Regions from separate parts of the Jeotgalibaca ciconiae genome, predicted to be linked through region 1. Evidence: riboswitches for the same ligand, from Rfam matches in the RefSeq annotation. Region 1 holds a riboswitch; the other holds the start of a gene.

What was found. Region 1 has a riboswitch for magnesium ahead of mgtE (magnesium transporter). Riboswitches for the same ligand answer to the same signal wherever they lie in the genome.
Region 2: it holds a riboswitch for magnesium, as region 1 does, so the genes downstream of both, mgtA (magnesium-translocating P-type ATPase) here and mgtE (magnesium transporter) in region 1, are expected to answer to the same signal.

The regions. Positions count from the first base shown of each region.
Region 1 covers NZ_CP034465.1:180,117-187,931, forward strand. Annotated here, with positions in the region: gene EJN90_RS00890 (ABC transporter ATP-binding protein) at 1-1,417, opposite strand, end outside; gene EJN90_RS00895 (MarR family winged helix-turn-helix transcriptional regulator) at 1,426-1,857, opposite strand; M-box (ykoK) riboswitch at 2,014-2,176, shown strand; gene mgtE (magnesium transporter) at 2,341-3,696, shown strand; gene recQ (DNA helicase RecQ) at 3,737-5,560, opposite strand; gene EJN90_RS00910 (DUF1697 domain-containing protein) at 5,659-6,228, shown strand; gene EJN90_RS00915 (thioesterase family protein) at 6,273-6,638, shown strand; gene EJN90_RS00920 (hypothetical protein) at 6,709-6,990, shown strand; gene EJN90_RS00925 (PadR family transcriptional regulator) at 7,344-7,688, shown strand; gene EJN90_RS00930 (DUF1129 domain-containing protein) at 7,675-7,815, shown strand, end outside.
Region 2 covers NZ_CP034465.1:1,443,574-1,451,388, reverse strand. Annotated here, with positions in the region: gene EJN90_RS06900 (heavy metal translocating P-type ATPase) at 1-914, opposite strand, end outside; gene mgtA (magnesium-translocating P-type ATPase) at 1,281-3,899, opposite strand; M-box (ykoK) riboswitch at 4,149-4,312, opposite strand; gene pyrR (bifunctional pyr operon transcriptional regulator/uracil phosphoribosyltransferase PyrR) at 4,809-5,315, shown strand; gene EJN90_RS06885 (aspartate carbamoyltransferase catalytic subunit) at 5,587-6,480, shown strand; gene EJN90_RS06880 (dihydroorotase) at 6,477-7,757, shown strand; gene EJN90_RS06875 (dihydroorotate dehydrogenase electron transfer subunit) at 7,748-7,815, shown strand, end outside.

The DNA.
Region 1 (7,815 bases):
TTAAATGCGCTTTTTCTAGAGCTAGAATCAAATCTTCATCCGTTGCTTCAGGATTTGCGATTAATAAATTTTCTCGGATTGTACCGTTAAACAAATAAGTCTCTTGCGTAACTACCCCTATATTTAATCGTAAAGAAGCTAAATCATACTCCTTTATGTTCGTACCATCTATTTTAATCTGCCCAGATGTCACGTCAAATAACCGAGGAATTAAATTGGTGATGGTTGATTTTCCAGCGCCTGAAGGACCAACCAAAGCGAGTGAGGATCCCGGTGCTACATGAAAACTTAAATCATGCAATACAGCTTTCTCTTTAGAATATTGAAAATAAACTTGCTCAAATTCCATGTCGCCCTTTAACGTTTTTCTTTTTACGGCATCAGGCTCAGAAATAATTTCTGGTTTCATATCCAAATATTCAAAAATCCGATTAAATAAGGCGGTCGAGCGAACGAGGTCAACTTGTACGTTCATCAAAGAATCAATTGGAAAAATTAATCTACCTAACAAAGTAACCATAACGGTGATATCCCCAATTGTAAGACTTGATTGACGATAAATTATTAAATACCCGCCAACAACGTATAAGATGAGCGGTCCCATATTCGTAATTACTTGCATAAGACCACGAAAGCCTCTTCCAGCGACACGTTCACGGATATTCAGATTGACTAAATTTGTATTTAGTGTTTGATATTCTCTCATTTCGTTCTCTTCACGAACAAAAAGCTTCGTCAATAATTGGCCACTGACAGATAAAGATTCATTCAATAGCTGTTGCGTTTTATCAGCTTCTTTTCTTGCCTGCATCGTCAAATCCCAGCGGGCCTGGCCTGCTTTCTTCATTGGAACAATCATCAATGGTACGATGACTAATGCAATTATAGCCAAACGGATATCTTTCCCCATCATAGCTACAAAAGCAACTGCTAAAGTCATGATGTTGCTCATTAAGGTTGTGAAAGTTTGCGTGATAACTGATTCCACTCCAGAAATATCCTGCATCATTCGTGATTGGATTTCTCCTTGTTTATTCGAAGTGAAAAATTGATGACTCATTTGTTGTAAATGGCCGTACATCTCTTCGCTCATATCTTTCGATACGTGCTGACCAATATAGGCACTTAAATAGCTGCTTAAAACCGAAACGAGTGACGATACAATTAGCAAACCAAAGGAAGCACCGGCAAATACCAATAGGAGCTTAAAATTTCCGCCTATAATGCCTCTATCAATCATTTCTCCGGTTAACAATGTGGGAATGATAGATAGAATAGCAGAAACAACTACTAAGAAAAGTGACAGTAGATATTGGCTGCGATAAGGATTTAGATAATGAAATATCCGACTAATAAAATTTCTCGTTAGTTTGGGCGCCTTCTTTACTTCATCTTTACTTAATTGCTCGAATCTCATCCTCGCCACTAGGCATCAACCCCTTTTTGTAATCCCTTCGTCAGCTTCTCACATAAACTAATAAAAGTTTCTCGCTCTTCTTCATTCAAAATGGTTTCGATTATTTTTTTTTCCTTCTTTCTGATTTGCGTACTATCTATTATTCTTTGACGACCATTTTCAGTTAAATGCAGCCCTTGTTTTCTTTTATCAGATTCAATTGGTTTTTTTTCAATTAAACCATCTGCCTCTAATCGCTTCGTTACTTCAGAAACAGAAGCAGCTCGAATATCCAGCAAGTCTGCTAATTCGGACGCCGTCATACCCGGTGTCTTTAGTAAATGGCGCAGTATGCGAAACTGACCATGGCGCCCTTTTTCCTGAGGGGTATCGCCATGAGTTCGGCGACGTAGTACACGACTTAAATGCATCACACTATTTACAATATCTTTTTGTTTCATCCAATCATCTCCATCTTAGTTAGGTACCTTACTATTATGTCAGGTACCTAACTAAATGTCAATAATTGCTTGTTCCTTTTTTTTATTGCTGGTATCATTCTTTTTTACCATTGATATAGATAGATTTTTTACGTATACTAGGTATAGTCGTAATTAAATAAACCTTGTTAGGTGAGGCTCCTGTATCAGAGATACGCTGCTGCCCAGAAACGTCGAAAGACGCCAATGGGTTACCAGGAATTTTCGAATTAAGGGAATTCTTAATGTAGCTGGTTGATCCTATGCTATACAGTGCCAAAACTAAACGAAGAGGTATTGGTGAGAAGTTCTTCCTATTTACTAAATCAACCGCCTCTTTGTGAGCGCGGTTTTTTGTATTTTTTCTGGAGGTGGTTATCATGGATCCTTGGCCGAGTAAAAGCTGGCTGATACATATTTTAAGAGACGAGGACATGTTAGCCCTCGTAGAAATGGAGATATAAAATGAAAAACATCGAATTAAGAAAACAATATTATTACGAAGAAGTATATGAGGCAGTAAAGAAAGATAATCGAAATTTGTTTCGGAAACTATTTCTCAAATTACACACAAAAGACCAACTTGATTTATTCCAAGAATTATACCCAGAAAAAAAACGAAAAATAGAAAAAATGTTACTGCCGGAAGAGTTTGCTGCTGTTTTTGAATGGATGGAACCTTCAGAACAACATGAAACTTTTCATTTTTTCTCAGCTGAGTATGCTGCTAAAATTCTTCTAAATATGGCACAAGACAATGCCGCTAGCTTTTTAGAAGATCTGGAGCAAAAAGAAAGAGACCTTCTTCTTTCTCAACTGCAGGAAGAGGATCGAGATACGCTGAAAGAACTACTCTCCTATGAAGCAGAATCAGCTGGTTCGATTATGACAAAAGAATTCTTAGCTTTTTCTCCTACCGATACAACAAAGGAAGTAATTGCTCAAGTACGCCATCATGCGAATCAAGCTGAAATTATTTATTACTTATATGTTGTTGATAAAAACAACAAGCTCATAGGTGTTCTTTCTTTACGAGATCTTATCTTGGCTCAGGAAGAAGATACAATCGGGAGCTTGATGTTTACTCAAGTTGCTTTTGCTCGTCTAGACGATGACCAAGAAAAAGTAGCACGACAAATTCAAGATTACGATTTACTAGCAATACCAATCATTGATGAATATGATGTTTTACAAGGGATTGTTACTGTTGATGATGTGATGGACATTTTGGAAGAAGAAGTTACGGAAGACTTCCAAGAGTTTTCAGCTATCAGCAAGTCTGAAGAACCTTCTGAAAAGATATGGGATATAGCACGTTCCCGTATCCCTTGGATTGTTATTCTTTTATTTATGGGTATGATCAGTGCCAGTCTAATTAGTTCTTTTGAAGAAACCTTAAGTCAAGTGGTCGTGTTGGCTGCGTTTATTCCGATTATCATGGATTCAGCTGGGAATGTTGGTACTCAATCGCTGGCTGTTGCTGTACGTAAGATTACTTTAAAAGATGAAGCAGATTCTATTGGAAACACTCTATTAGTTGAATTAATCGTAGGAACGATTATGGGTATTATCTCTGGTACTGTCTTATTAATCACTGTTCTCGTTCTCTACCAAAATATGGTTCTTGGCCTTATTTTAGGCACGACTTTACTTATTACATTAAGTATTTCCACTGTCGTTGGGGCATTTATTCCATTCTTGATTAATAAAATGAAATTCGATCCTGCTATTGCTTCTGGCCCTTTTATTACTACTATCAATGATATTTTAGGTCTTTACATCTACTTTACAATTGCATCGTTATTCTTACACCTAATCTAAATAGTGATAAAAAGGAGTATTCCGGTTGGAATACTCCTTTTTACAAAACATTTTGGGCTCTTTCTTTTTTTACATCTATATTTGTATCGCTCACATGTCGTTGAATGATATCCAAAAACTCAGCGCCATATTGCTCGAGTTTACTTTGGCCAACTCCATGAATAGCTAAAAACTCCTCATCATTTAAAGGTAGTTTTGCGGCCATATCAATCAAAGTTCGATCTGTAAAAACAACAAAAGGCGGTTTTCCAATTTCTTGCGCAGTTTTCGTACGAAGTTCTCTAAGCTTTTCAAAAAGACTTTCATCATAATTATGAATATCCGCCACTTCTTTTTTCGATGATTTTCGGACATCTTCAACAATTTTACGAGTCATTGACAGCGTAACTTCTGCTTTCAGCAATTGATTTGTTTTTGTTGTGAACGTCAAAATGGGATACTTATCTCCAGAAAGAGAAAGAAATCCTTCGCTTATTAATAACGAAATAATATCTTTAATTGTATTATCGTTATAATCAGACATGATTCCATGGGTGGAAAGCTGATTAAAATTCAAACTTCGTATCCGCTCATTATTTTTCCCTCGTAAAACATCGGTTACCATTCCTGTTCCGAAGCGTTGATTCATCCGATAAATACAAGATAGAATCTTTTGACTTTCAACAGTGACATCCATCGTCTCCGTATTCCCATCACAGTTTGAGCAATGTTCGCATTTCTGCCAAGAAGGGACTTCATCAAAGTAACCCAGTATATAACTGCGCAAACATTTTCCCGTTTTACAATAGGAGATCATCCGGTTTAATTTGTCTTTGGCATGCGGCTGATTACCCTGCTCAATCAAGAATGTGTTCGTAATAATATCCTGACTCGAATACAAGAGAATTGCTTCGGAAGGAGCTCCATCTCGCCCAGCCCTCCCTGCTTCTTGATAATAACTCTCCATATCAAGCGGCATATTATAGTGGATGACTTTTCGTACGTTCGACTTATCGATTCCCATTCCAAATGCATTGGTTGCCACCATGATGGATTTGCGATCATAAATAAAGTCTTCTTGATTTTTAGTACGCTCATCAGCGGGAATACCTGCGTGATAATAAGTTACCGAGAATCTTTTTTTTACTAAACTATGATAGACGGTTTCCACATTCTTTCTCGTATTACAATAAATGATTGCCGAGTCAGAATTATTGATATATTTCAATAAATCCGTAGACTTCTTCTTGGTAGGTATTACTGAAAAATAAAGATTCGGTCGATCAAAACTAGCAACGTACTGGTGTGGATTTTGTAAACAAAGCTGTTTGTTGATATCGTGTTTTACTTGAGTCGTTGCCGTCGCAGTGAATGCTGCAAACGGAACAGGATAATCAAAAGCCTCTCTTAATTGCGGGATATTTCGATAACTTGGCCTAAAATCTTGACCCCATTGGGATATACAGTGCGCTTCATCAACCGCAATCAAATTAATTTTCATATTTTGGATAACATTCATAAAGTGTTCGCTGTCCAGACGTTCAGGGGCAATATAAAGTAAATCATAATAGCCAAACATCGCTTTATTCATCGTATCATGATAGCTACTTTTATCCATTTGGCTATTGATATAACCAGCTCTCACTCCCATCGCCTGCAAAGTATCCACTTGATCTTTCATCAAAGAAATTAACGGCGAGACTACCAAGCTCGTTCCTTCCATGCATATGGCTGGAATTTGATAACACAGAGATTTTCCTCCACCTGTTGGCATAATCGCTAATACATCTTTCTTATTCATAATCGCTTCAATAATTTGTTGTTGTCCTGGTCGGAAAGAATCAAATCCATAATTTTTCTCTAGAACTGTTTGTATTGTCTTCATTCGTTCCCTCCATTAAATCTACTCTTAATCAGTATACATGAAATCGTATGAATTTCTATCAACGTGCTATAATAAACCCAAAAAAGGAAGTGGAATAAATGACGAATTATGTCGTTCTTCTTCGTGGAATTAATGTCGGTGGAAAAAATAAAATACTTATGAAAGAGTTAAAATCTTGTTTAGAAGAAAGTGGATTTGGACAGGTAATAACTTATATCCAAAGTGGTAATATTATTGTTCAGTCTGCGCTGTCTCCTACAGAGATAAGCTCAAAAATCGAATCGCTCTTATCGATTCATTTTACTTTGGATTCTTCACTGATACGAACATTTGTAATTGACGAATTTACTTATAACGATATTATTGCTTCTGCCCCAAAAGAATTTGGTAAAGACAATGAAAGTTATCGTTATGATGTGATTTTTTTAATGGGGGTTACGTCCGAACAGGCTATGGCCGAAGTTGAAACGCGGGACGGAGTCGATACTTGTTGGTCAAGCTCACATGCATTATTTTTCAGACGTCCGGGACCCAAAAACCCAGATTATACAAAAAGTGCTCTATCTAAAATAATCAAAAAAGAGATTTATCAATCGATGACTATTCGTAATTGGAATACCGTAACTAAACTGCAAAATCTATTCGCATTACGCTCAAAAAACCCTTGACGTCTCTATGATATAATTTATCAAAAAGAAAAGAATGGTTATCGTTGGTTAAAACTCTTACACAAGAATTTCAAATCAAGAAAAAGGATACTGCTGCAGCTATGGGATCAGGAGGTTTAGAGGTATTATCCACGCCTTCAATGATTGCCTTTATGGAAAATACTGCTTATGAGCTATTCACTCCTCTCTCAAGTTCTGGGGAAACAACCGTTGGCATTGAAATCAATGTGAAGCACCTATCTCCATCAGCTGTTGGAAAAAGAGTCGAAGTCCGTGCAAAACTAGTAGAACAAAAGAAAAGTATTTTGTTTTTCCATATTGAAGCCTATGACGATGAAAAATTGATTGGCACAGCTGACCATAAACGTGCAGTTGTTACTATTGAAACATTTATGAAAAATATTGAGTAAATTCTCTATCCCAAAGTCACACTCCTTTGTTTGTGATATAATGAACATAAAAACAAAGAGGGGTTTTAATATGGCTCAATCAATTCTATCGATTTGTAATTATGAAACAAAAATCGCTCCCGGTGCTTATTTTCATTTAAAAACAGACTGGTTTGAAAGTGATCAAGAAATTAAAACAATTATTATCGATCAAGATCATGTCTTTTCTAAATTACTCTCTCTTTATCCAAAGGACTTTGTTATGTACTTAGAACAAGATCAACATGGTAGTCTCTATCGTACCAATTATCCTCTTTTCCGTCGTGAAGATAATGATTACTTTGAAGTTGATTGGAATAAGAAAACAAGATAATGCTTTACTAAAAGGCCTATAGTGTGAATTTTTACCATTCATGCTACAGGCTTTTTTTATAGACTAGGGGATTATAAGTTCAGCCATCAATGTCTAGCTCCCAAGTCCTGACCTAGTGAAAAAAAGATAAATTTGCCCCATTGCGCGCTTCGCTGCTCGCTAACGCATATCATTCGACTAACCCGCTGAAGCGTGAAGTCTCCTGACAATTCAGGGTCAAATTTCCTATTTTTTCATAGGCCAAGGCGGACTTGTCCGCTTTTCTTATTCGCTATTATGCTTTACATACTAGCCAAGTTAAGGTACAATTTTTCTACTAGGTTGTATAACAGACTAGTTGGAAGGAGTTTCTCATGAACAACAGCCAGTTACTAAAAGGAATTTTAGAAGGATGCGTATTACTCGTAGTTTCTGAAAAAGAAGTCTATGGATATGAAATGGTTCAAAAACTTAAACAATTGGGCTTTGAAAATATTGTCGGAGGCACCGTATATCCGATTTTACAAAAATTGGAGAAAAAAGAATATTTATCCAGTAGAATGAAACCTTCTTCCGAAGGCCCCGATCGAAAATATTATGCCATAACAGCATTAGGAAAAGAATACATGATCAACTTTACTAATCAATGGCAAGAATTGACAAATATCGTAAATAATATCATCACAAAACAAGGAGGAAATTCAAATGGACAACAATAATACGATTAACGACCTAATCAATCGTAATAATGAGCTAAGAAAACAATTAACAAAAAAAAATCTTGCTTATTATGAAAATGTTTTAATATATATTCGAACTGCAGGTCTATTCTACGATGGTTTAGAG
Region 2 (7,815 bases), 1.3 Mb from region 1:
CCTTGATTAATAAAGCCACTCAAAACTTGCTCTCCTGCAGCTACTTTTCGGGGGATAGATTCTCCAGTAAGGGCTGCTGTATCAACGGTGGAGCTACCAACGACAACCTTCCCATCCAGCGGAACTTTTTCTCCTGGCTGAACAATGATCGTATCACCAATTTCGATGGACTCTGGATCCACTTTTTTTGTTGATCCATCTTCATTTTTCAAATTCGCATAATCCGGTCGAATATCCATCAATTCTGCAATGGATCGCCTTGATTTGTCTACGGCAATATCTTGGAAGAGTTCACCGACTTGATAAAATAACATAACCGCTACCGCTTCAGGATATTGTTGAATATAAAAAGCACTCATTGTGGCAATTGTCATCAAGAAATTCTCATCAAATACTTGCCCGTTCATTATGTTTTTTACAGCAGTCATAACAACGTCATAACCTGCAGCTATATAGGCAAGTACATATAAAACGAACGTTATCTTCTCTGAAAAAGGAGAAAAAATCGCGGTAAACAATAAAACAATCGTAAGTACTAACCGAATAACTGCTTTCTTAATATTTGCGTCTCCATGTGAATGTCCATGACTATGACTGTGGTCATGATGGGAACTCTCTTCCTTTTTCTCTTCATAGCCTTCCATTTCTACTCCGTCTTTACTAACAGGTTGCAATGTTTGTTTTGTTAAAGGAATAACTCCAGGTTCCAATTGTGCAATTCTTTTTTTAACTTTCGGTAATGTTTCATTTTCATGATTTCTATCTACTTCAAATTGAAGTGTCTTCGTCATAAAATTCACACTACTATTCGTTACTCCTTCTATTTTACCAACTGCCTGTTCAATTTTAGCAGCACAATTCGCGCAGTCGATTCCTTCTAGAAGCCATTCATGGTTTTTTTTATTGTTAGTCATTTTAAGCCCTCCATCCATCTACATATGATAATCCGTTCATATAAAAACTAAAAACAAGGATGTAAATCGAAACTATTTCGACTTACACATGAACAACCATTCATATGTTATCTTTATTTTAGCACGCATATAAAAATAGTCAACTAATATTGATTGAGATGATTTTTTTCATTCAGTGAGATTTGATTTAAAGACCACTGAATGAGATAAACTAAGAATCTCGTTCAGTCAAGCTATAAAAATCGTCACTAGATGAGATTAGAAGTTATTTTCATCCAGTGACGATTAGAACTGACACTCACTAGACAAAATTAAAATGAGTACACAAAAAGGACGTGACTCTCGTCCGTCCTTTTTTCTAATTGATTATAACCATTGTTTGTTTATCTTAATATAAATGTTTTTTACGATTTGCGTTAAGATAATATAAGCAACAATAATTAAGAAAGCCCATTTCCAATAAGAACTTGGCAATGCTACTAAATCAATGTAGGTACCAAATTTGCTTCCTGGAATCGCAATGGCTGCAATTACTACCACAATGGTCGATAGAGTTACGCCAATACTAGCGTTACTTTGAATAAATGGAATTTTCTTGGTACGAATCACATGAACAACAACTGTTTGAGTAATTAATCCAATAACAAACCATCCAGTATGGAATAATGCTGCATCTTGTACCGTATTTGCATGGAATACAAACCACATTAACAAGAATGCTACAATATCAAAGATGGAACTGATTGGTCCAATACTAAAGGTAAATTTCAATAGATCTGAAGTTCCCCATTTCGTAGGTTTCATCAAATCTTCTTCATCCATATGGTCCCATGGAATCGTCAACTGTGCAATATCATAGATTAAATTCTGTACTAGTAGTTGGATTGAAAGCATTGGTAAGAATGGTAAGAAGGCACTTGCTACTAATACGCTAAATACGTTCCCGAAATTGGAACTGATCGTCATCTTAATGTATTTCATCATATTACCAAAAACATTGCGTCCTTCTAAAACGCCATCCTCTAACACGAGTAAACTTTTTTCCAACAAGATAATGGAGCTTGCTTCTTTCGTAATATCAGCTGCATTATCTACAGAAATCCCTACATCAGCGGTACGAAGAGCTGGAGCATCATTAATTCCGTCTCCCATGAAACCAACCGTATGCCCTTTTTCCTGTAGCATTTCGATAATCCGAGATTTTTGAGCAGGATTTAGCTTAGCAAATAGATTTACTTCTTCTACCACTTCCGCTAACTCTTCATCACTCATTTTGTCCAATTCCGTTCCTAAAATTGCACGATTTACTTCAATGCCCACATCTTTACAAATCTTTTGTGCAACAATTTCATTATCCCCAGTTAGCACTTTTACATTTACACCGTGCTCATGGAGAGATTCAATCGCTGTGATCGAGGATTGCTTTGGAGGATCCAAGAAGCCCATGAACCCTGCGATAATCATATCTTTTTCATCTTTCACTGAATAAATAGCTGAATCATGTACATTTTTCTTGTAAGCAACAGTCAATACACGCATTCCTTGTGCATTCATCTTTGTGCTGATTTCTTCCATATTTTGTCGCAATTCATCGGTTAAAGGAAGCACTTCTCCGTTGATTTCTACATGACTACAAATATCAAGCATTTCTTCCGCAGCGCCTTTTGTAATCATGAGTTGTTGTTGATCAATTTTTACTGCAACGGTTAAACGGCGTCTCGTAAAATCAAATGGAATTTCATCGATTTTCTCGGCTTTCTCAAAGCTTGCTTCTTCCCGATTCTCTTGAACGTATTCAATTACAGCGTGGTCCATAACATTTTTCCAACCCGTTTGATAATGGGAATTCATGTATGTCAGTTGTAAAACACTGTCACTTTCATTCCCCAGCGGATCCAGATGCTGAACCAAAACTACTTTATCTTCGGTAATTGTTCCAGTTTTATCCGTACATAATACGTCCATTGCTCCTAGGTTTTGAATCGCATTTAATTCTTTTACGATTACTTTCTTCTTGGACATGGTAATAGCACCTTTTGCCAAGTTGCTTGTTACAATCATCGGTAACATTTCCGGTGTCAAGCCGACTGCGATGGCAATGGAGAAGAAAAACGCCTCTGCCCAATCACCTTTTGATATGCCATTAATAAGAAATACGATTGGAACCATTACTGCCATAAAGCGAAGCAGTAATTTACTCACGTTTTTCACACCACGGTCAAAGCTCGTTTCACCTCTTGCTTTGGAAGATTGGGTTGCAATGTCTCCAAAAAATGTATCTTCTCCCGTCTTCAAAACCAATACTTTCCCTTGGCCACTTAGTACGTCCGTGCCCATAAAGGTCAAATTCGCAAAGTCTAATGCAGTGACACTGCTTGGATCTTTCTCATGTAAGTCAGTTGGAATAAATTTTTCAATAGGAAGTGATTCTCCTGTCAGAGACGATTGATTGACGAATAAATCTTTCGCCCAAACCAGACGTGCATCTGCTGGAATCATATCGCCAGTGGATAAATTGACAATATCTCCCGGAACCACCTCGTCAATCGGAATTTCTTTCGTAATACCCTCTCTCGTTACCGAACAGGTTGTTTCGATCAATTCTTTCAAGGCAAGACTTGCTTGCTGTGAACGATACTCTTGGAAAAAATGGAGGCCAGCGCTAAATACAATCATCAAGGCCATAATAATACTTGCATCATAATCTCCTGTCGCTGCAGAGACAATCATTAAAAGTGCTAATACATAAATAAATGGATCGTTAAATCCTTGTAATAATAATTTGTACCAAGGAATGGGCTTTTGAGCAGCTACTTCATTTAAGCCGTATTTTTCTAACCGTTGCTCTGCTTCATTTTGAGTAATACCGGTTAGGTCTGTCTGTAATTCTTTGAATACTTCTTCTTTTGATAAGCGTCCTAATTTTACTAGTTCACTGTTCTTTGATTTCTTTTCTACATAAATATGTTTTTTCTTGTTTGCCATTTTCTATCTCTCCCCCGTGAAGTGACAGGTCATCATCCTGCTCTTCATTATTTTTTATTTCTGTGTACCTCTGATTAGGATCCATCCTGACCACCCCCTGAACGAATAGCAAAAATTTTATTAGTATGAATGAGAAAAATGGGACAACGAAGGCAACTTTTTTTATAAATCCTTCCCAAGGAAAAGAAAAAAAGCCCTACTCAAAGAAGCAGGACTTTTCCATAGAACAAAAAATGGTATCTAATCTGTTAACTACCTCTTCATCGAGTTTTAGCACTGTACAGCATAGGGATTCCCCAGCTACATTAAAAACTCCCTTAATTCGAAAGTTCCTGGTAACCCATTGGTGTCTTTCGACATTTCTGGGCAGTAGCGTATCTCTTGTACAGACGCCTCACCTAACAAGGCTATTCAATTTTCATACTTATTCAGTATATAACTTAACTCTTCCTATAGCAAATATTCTGTTTGCTAGACTATAAGAAAAGCGGACAAGTCCGCCTTGGCCTATGAAAAAATAGGAAATTTGACCCTGAATTGTCAGGAGACTTCACGCTTCAGCGGGTTAGTCGAATGATATGCGTTAGCGAGCAGCGAAGCGCGCAATGGGGCAAATTTATCTTTTTTTCACTAGGTCAGGACTTGGGAGCTAGACATTGATGGCTGAACTTATAATCCCCTAGTCTATTAAAAAAGAATGGCAAAAACCTTCCCTTTCATAAATTTAATTCTTGCATTTAAAAATAACTACCGTATAATCAGTTTAAATAGAATCCTTTAATTAGCGTCCTGTGAGACGAAGAAGGTGAGTTTCTATCAAACTCAATCATAAAATTGTTGTGTTATTTATGATGACCTCTTCTTTTTGCATGCAAAAAAGAAGAGGTCTTTTTTTAGGAGGAGAATAATATGCCAAAAGTAATCATGAATGAAATGGAAATGATGAGAGCAATAACCCGTTTGTCCTATGAAATCATTGAGCGTAACAAAGGTATTGAGAACATTATTTTAGTGGGAATTGAAAGAAGAGGCGTTCATTTAGCACACCGAATTGCTAAAAAAATTGAAGAAATTGAAGGTATTATCGATGTCGAAAGTCTAAATATCAAACCTTATCGTGATGATATGGACGAGGACTACGATTTGCCTAAAGACGCTAAAAGTCTATTTGAAAAAAAAGTAGTTTTAGTCGACGATGTTCTCTTCACTGGACGCTCCATCCGGGCAGCAATGGATGCTTGCGTGGATCGTGGCAGACCATCGGAAATTTCACTAGCTGTTTTAGTTGATCGTGGTCATCGTGAATTACCGATTCGTCCAGATTACATCGGAAAAAACATCCCTACTTCAAGGAAAGAACGTGTAAGTGTCCAAGTTGTAGAAGTAGATGGAAAAGATGCTGTCATAATTGAATAAATTTTTGTAATGATTTCACTTTAATTGAATCCGAGAGATTCAAAAGCGAGACCATCTTCTTAGGTGCGCTTTGTCTCTCGACAAGCGCACCTTTTTTACTAAAAAAGCTCTCAAGTCCGCTATGGCCTATGAAAAAATAGGAAATTTGGCCCGATGAGCAGCAAAGCGCGTAATCGGACAAATTTATCTTTTTTTCACAAGGACAGGGCTTGAGTGCTAGACATAGAAAAGCGGGACAAGTCCTAAAGTATATTTTTCAAGGAGGAACGATATGAGGAACTTTTTATCAGTAGAACAATTTACCAATGAAGAGGTTATGCATCTTTTAGACCGATCTCTAGCATTTAAAACAGGAAAAGACCAATTCAAGAGCAATGCAACCATCGTCAACATGTTCTTTGAAAATAGCACACGGACAAAGCATAGCTTCGAAATGGCCGAACACAAAATAGGCATGCAACAGTTTAATTTTGATGTAGGGAGTTCCTCTGTCAATAAAGGCGAAAGTCTTTATGATTCTGTTTTAACGATGCAGGCTTTAGGTGTTGATATTGCCGTTATTAGACACCAAGATCGCAATTACATGGATCAATTAATAAATTTGGATATCCAAATCGTCAATGGCGGAAGTGGGAATGGCCAACATCCCTCTCAATCATTGCTGGATATCATGACGATTTACGAGGAGTTCGGGTCCTTTGAAGGATTGAAGGTAGCCATCATTGGTGACATCGTTCATTCACGCGTAGCAATGAGTAATATGACCTTGCTAAACCAACTGGGCGCCCACGTTATCTTTGCAGGACCAATGGACTATTTCGATACCACTTTTGAACAATACGGAACGTTAATGACCGTAGATGAAGCAGTAAAAGAAGCAGACGTAGTGATGATGTTACGTGTACAGTTAGAACGTCATGAAACGGAAGAACAAGAACGTTTTTCAAAAGAAGCCTATCATAAAAAATTTGGTCTCAGTCGAGCACGTTATCGTACCATGAAAGACCATGCCATCATCATGCATCCAGCTCCTGTCAATCGAGATGTTGAGCTGGCAAGCCAACTGGTTGAATGCGAAAAAAGTAGAATCGTTCAACAAATGAGTAATGGTGTTTACGCACGAATCGCTATATTAGAATGGGTTTTGGAGGGAAGATACGAATGAGAGTTGTTTTAAAAAATGGAAAAAGAGTCGTAAAAGATAATCAATTAGAACAAGTCGACATTGCCATTGAAAAGGGTCTTATTTCTGAAGTTGGTACTGATTTGACGGGAGATAAAATAATCGATATCGAGGGAAAATTACTTAGTCCCGGCCTTGTCGATATCCACGTTCACTTCAGAGAGCCGGGTTTTACTGATAAAGAAACGATTTACACTGGTTCGCAGGCGGCAGCTCGCGGCGGGTTTACAACGGTTTGCGCAATGCCAAATACCAATCCTGTCCCAGATACCGCTGCAAAATTTGAAGAGATCCAGCGACTAATTGAAAAGGACGCTTGTATCAACGTTCATCAATATGCTCCCATTACTGAAGAATTGCGCAGCGATAAATTAGTGGATATGAAAAGTATCGATACGTTCGCCTATACCAATGATGGGGTCGGCGTTCAAACAGCAGGCGTGATGTATGAAGCGATGAAATTAGCTGCCAGCATCAACAAACCAATCGTTGCCCATACTGAAGATGACAGCCTGCTTTATGGCGGTGTCATGCATGAAGGCATAAGGAATAAAGAACTAGGGCTTCCAGGAATTATGGGGATCGTCGAAAGCTCTCAAATTGCTCGTGATATCTTACTTGCAAAAGAAACGGGTGTTCATTACCATGTCTGTCACGTTTCTTCCAAAGAATCAGTGGATGCCATTCGTGAAGGAAAGCGTCAAGGCGTTAACGTCACAGCTGAAGTAACCCCTCATCATTTAATCCTGAATGAGATGGATATTCCAAGCGATGATGCTACTTACAAAATGAATCCACCTCTACGAGGGATAAATGATCAAAAAGCATTGCTTGAGGGTTTGCTGGATGGAACCATCGATTTTATCGCAACAGATCACGCACCACACACAAAAAAAGAAAAAACGCAGGGATTTGTTGGTTCTCCATTTGGCATTGTAGGCATAGAAACCTCTTTTGCGATGATGTACACACATTTTGTCAAGACTGGCATTTTTACGTTGGAATTCTTGATTGAGAGAATGAGCACCCTCCCTGCTAATCTGTTTCATTTGCAAACGTCGGATTTGACGGTAGGTACTGTTGCGGATATTTCTGTTTTTGATTTAGAAACAGCGTATACGGTTGATGCGGCAGACTATTTGTCGAAATCTTCGAACACACCCTTTAACGGCGAAACAGTCTATGGAATGTGTACATTGACTGTACACAACGGAGAAGTTGTCTGGTCACAAAATGAAGGTGATAAATCATGCAGGTAGAGTTACTGGAAATAGTATCCAATAAAGAGATTGCTCATAATATCTACGAAATGGTATT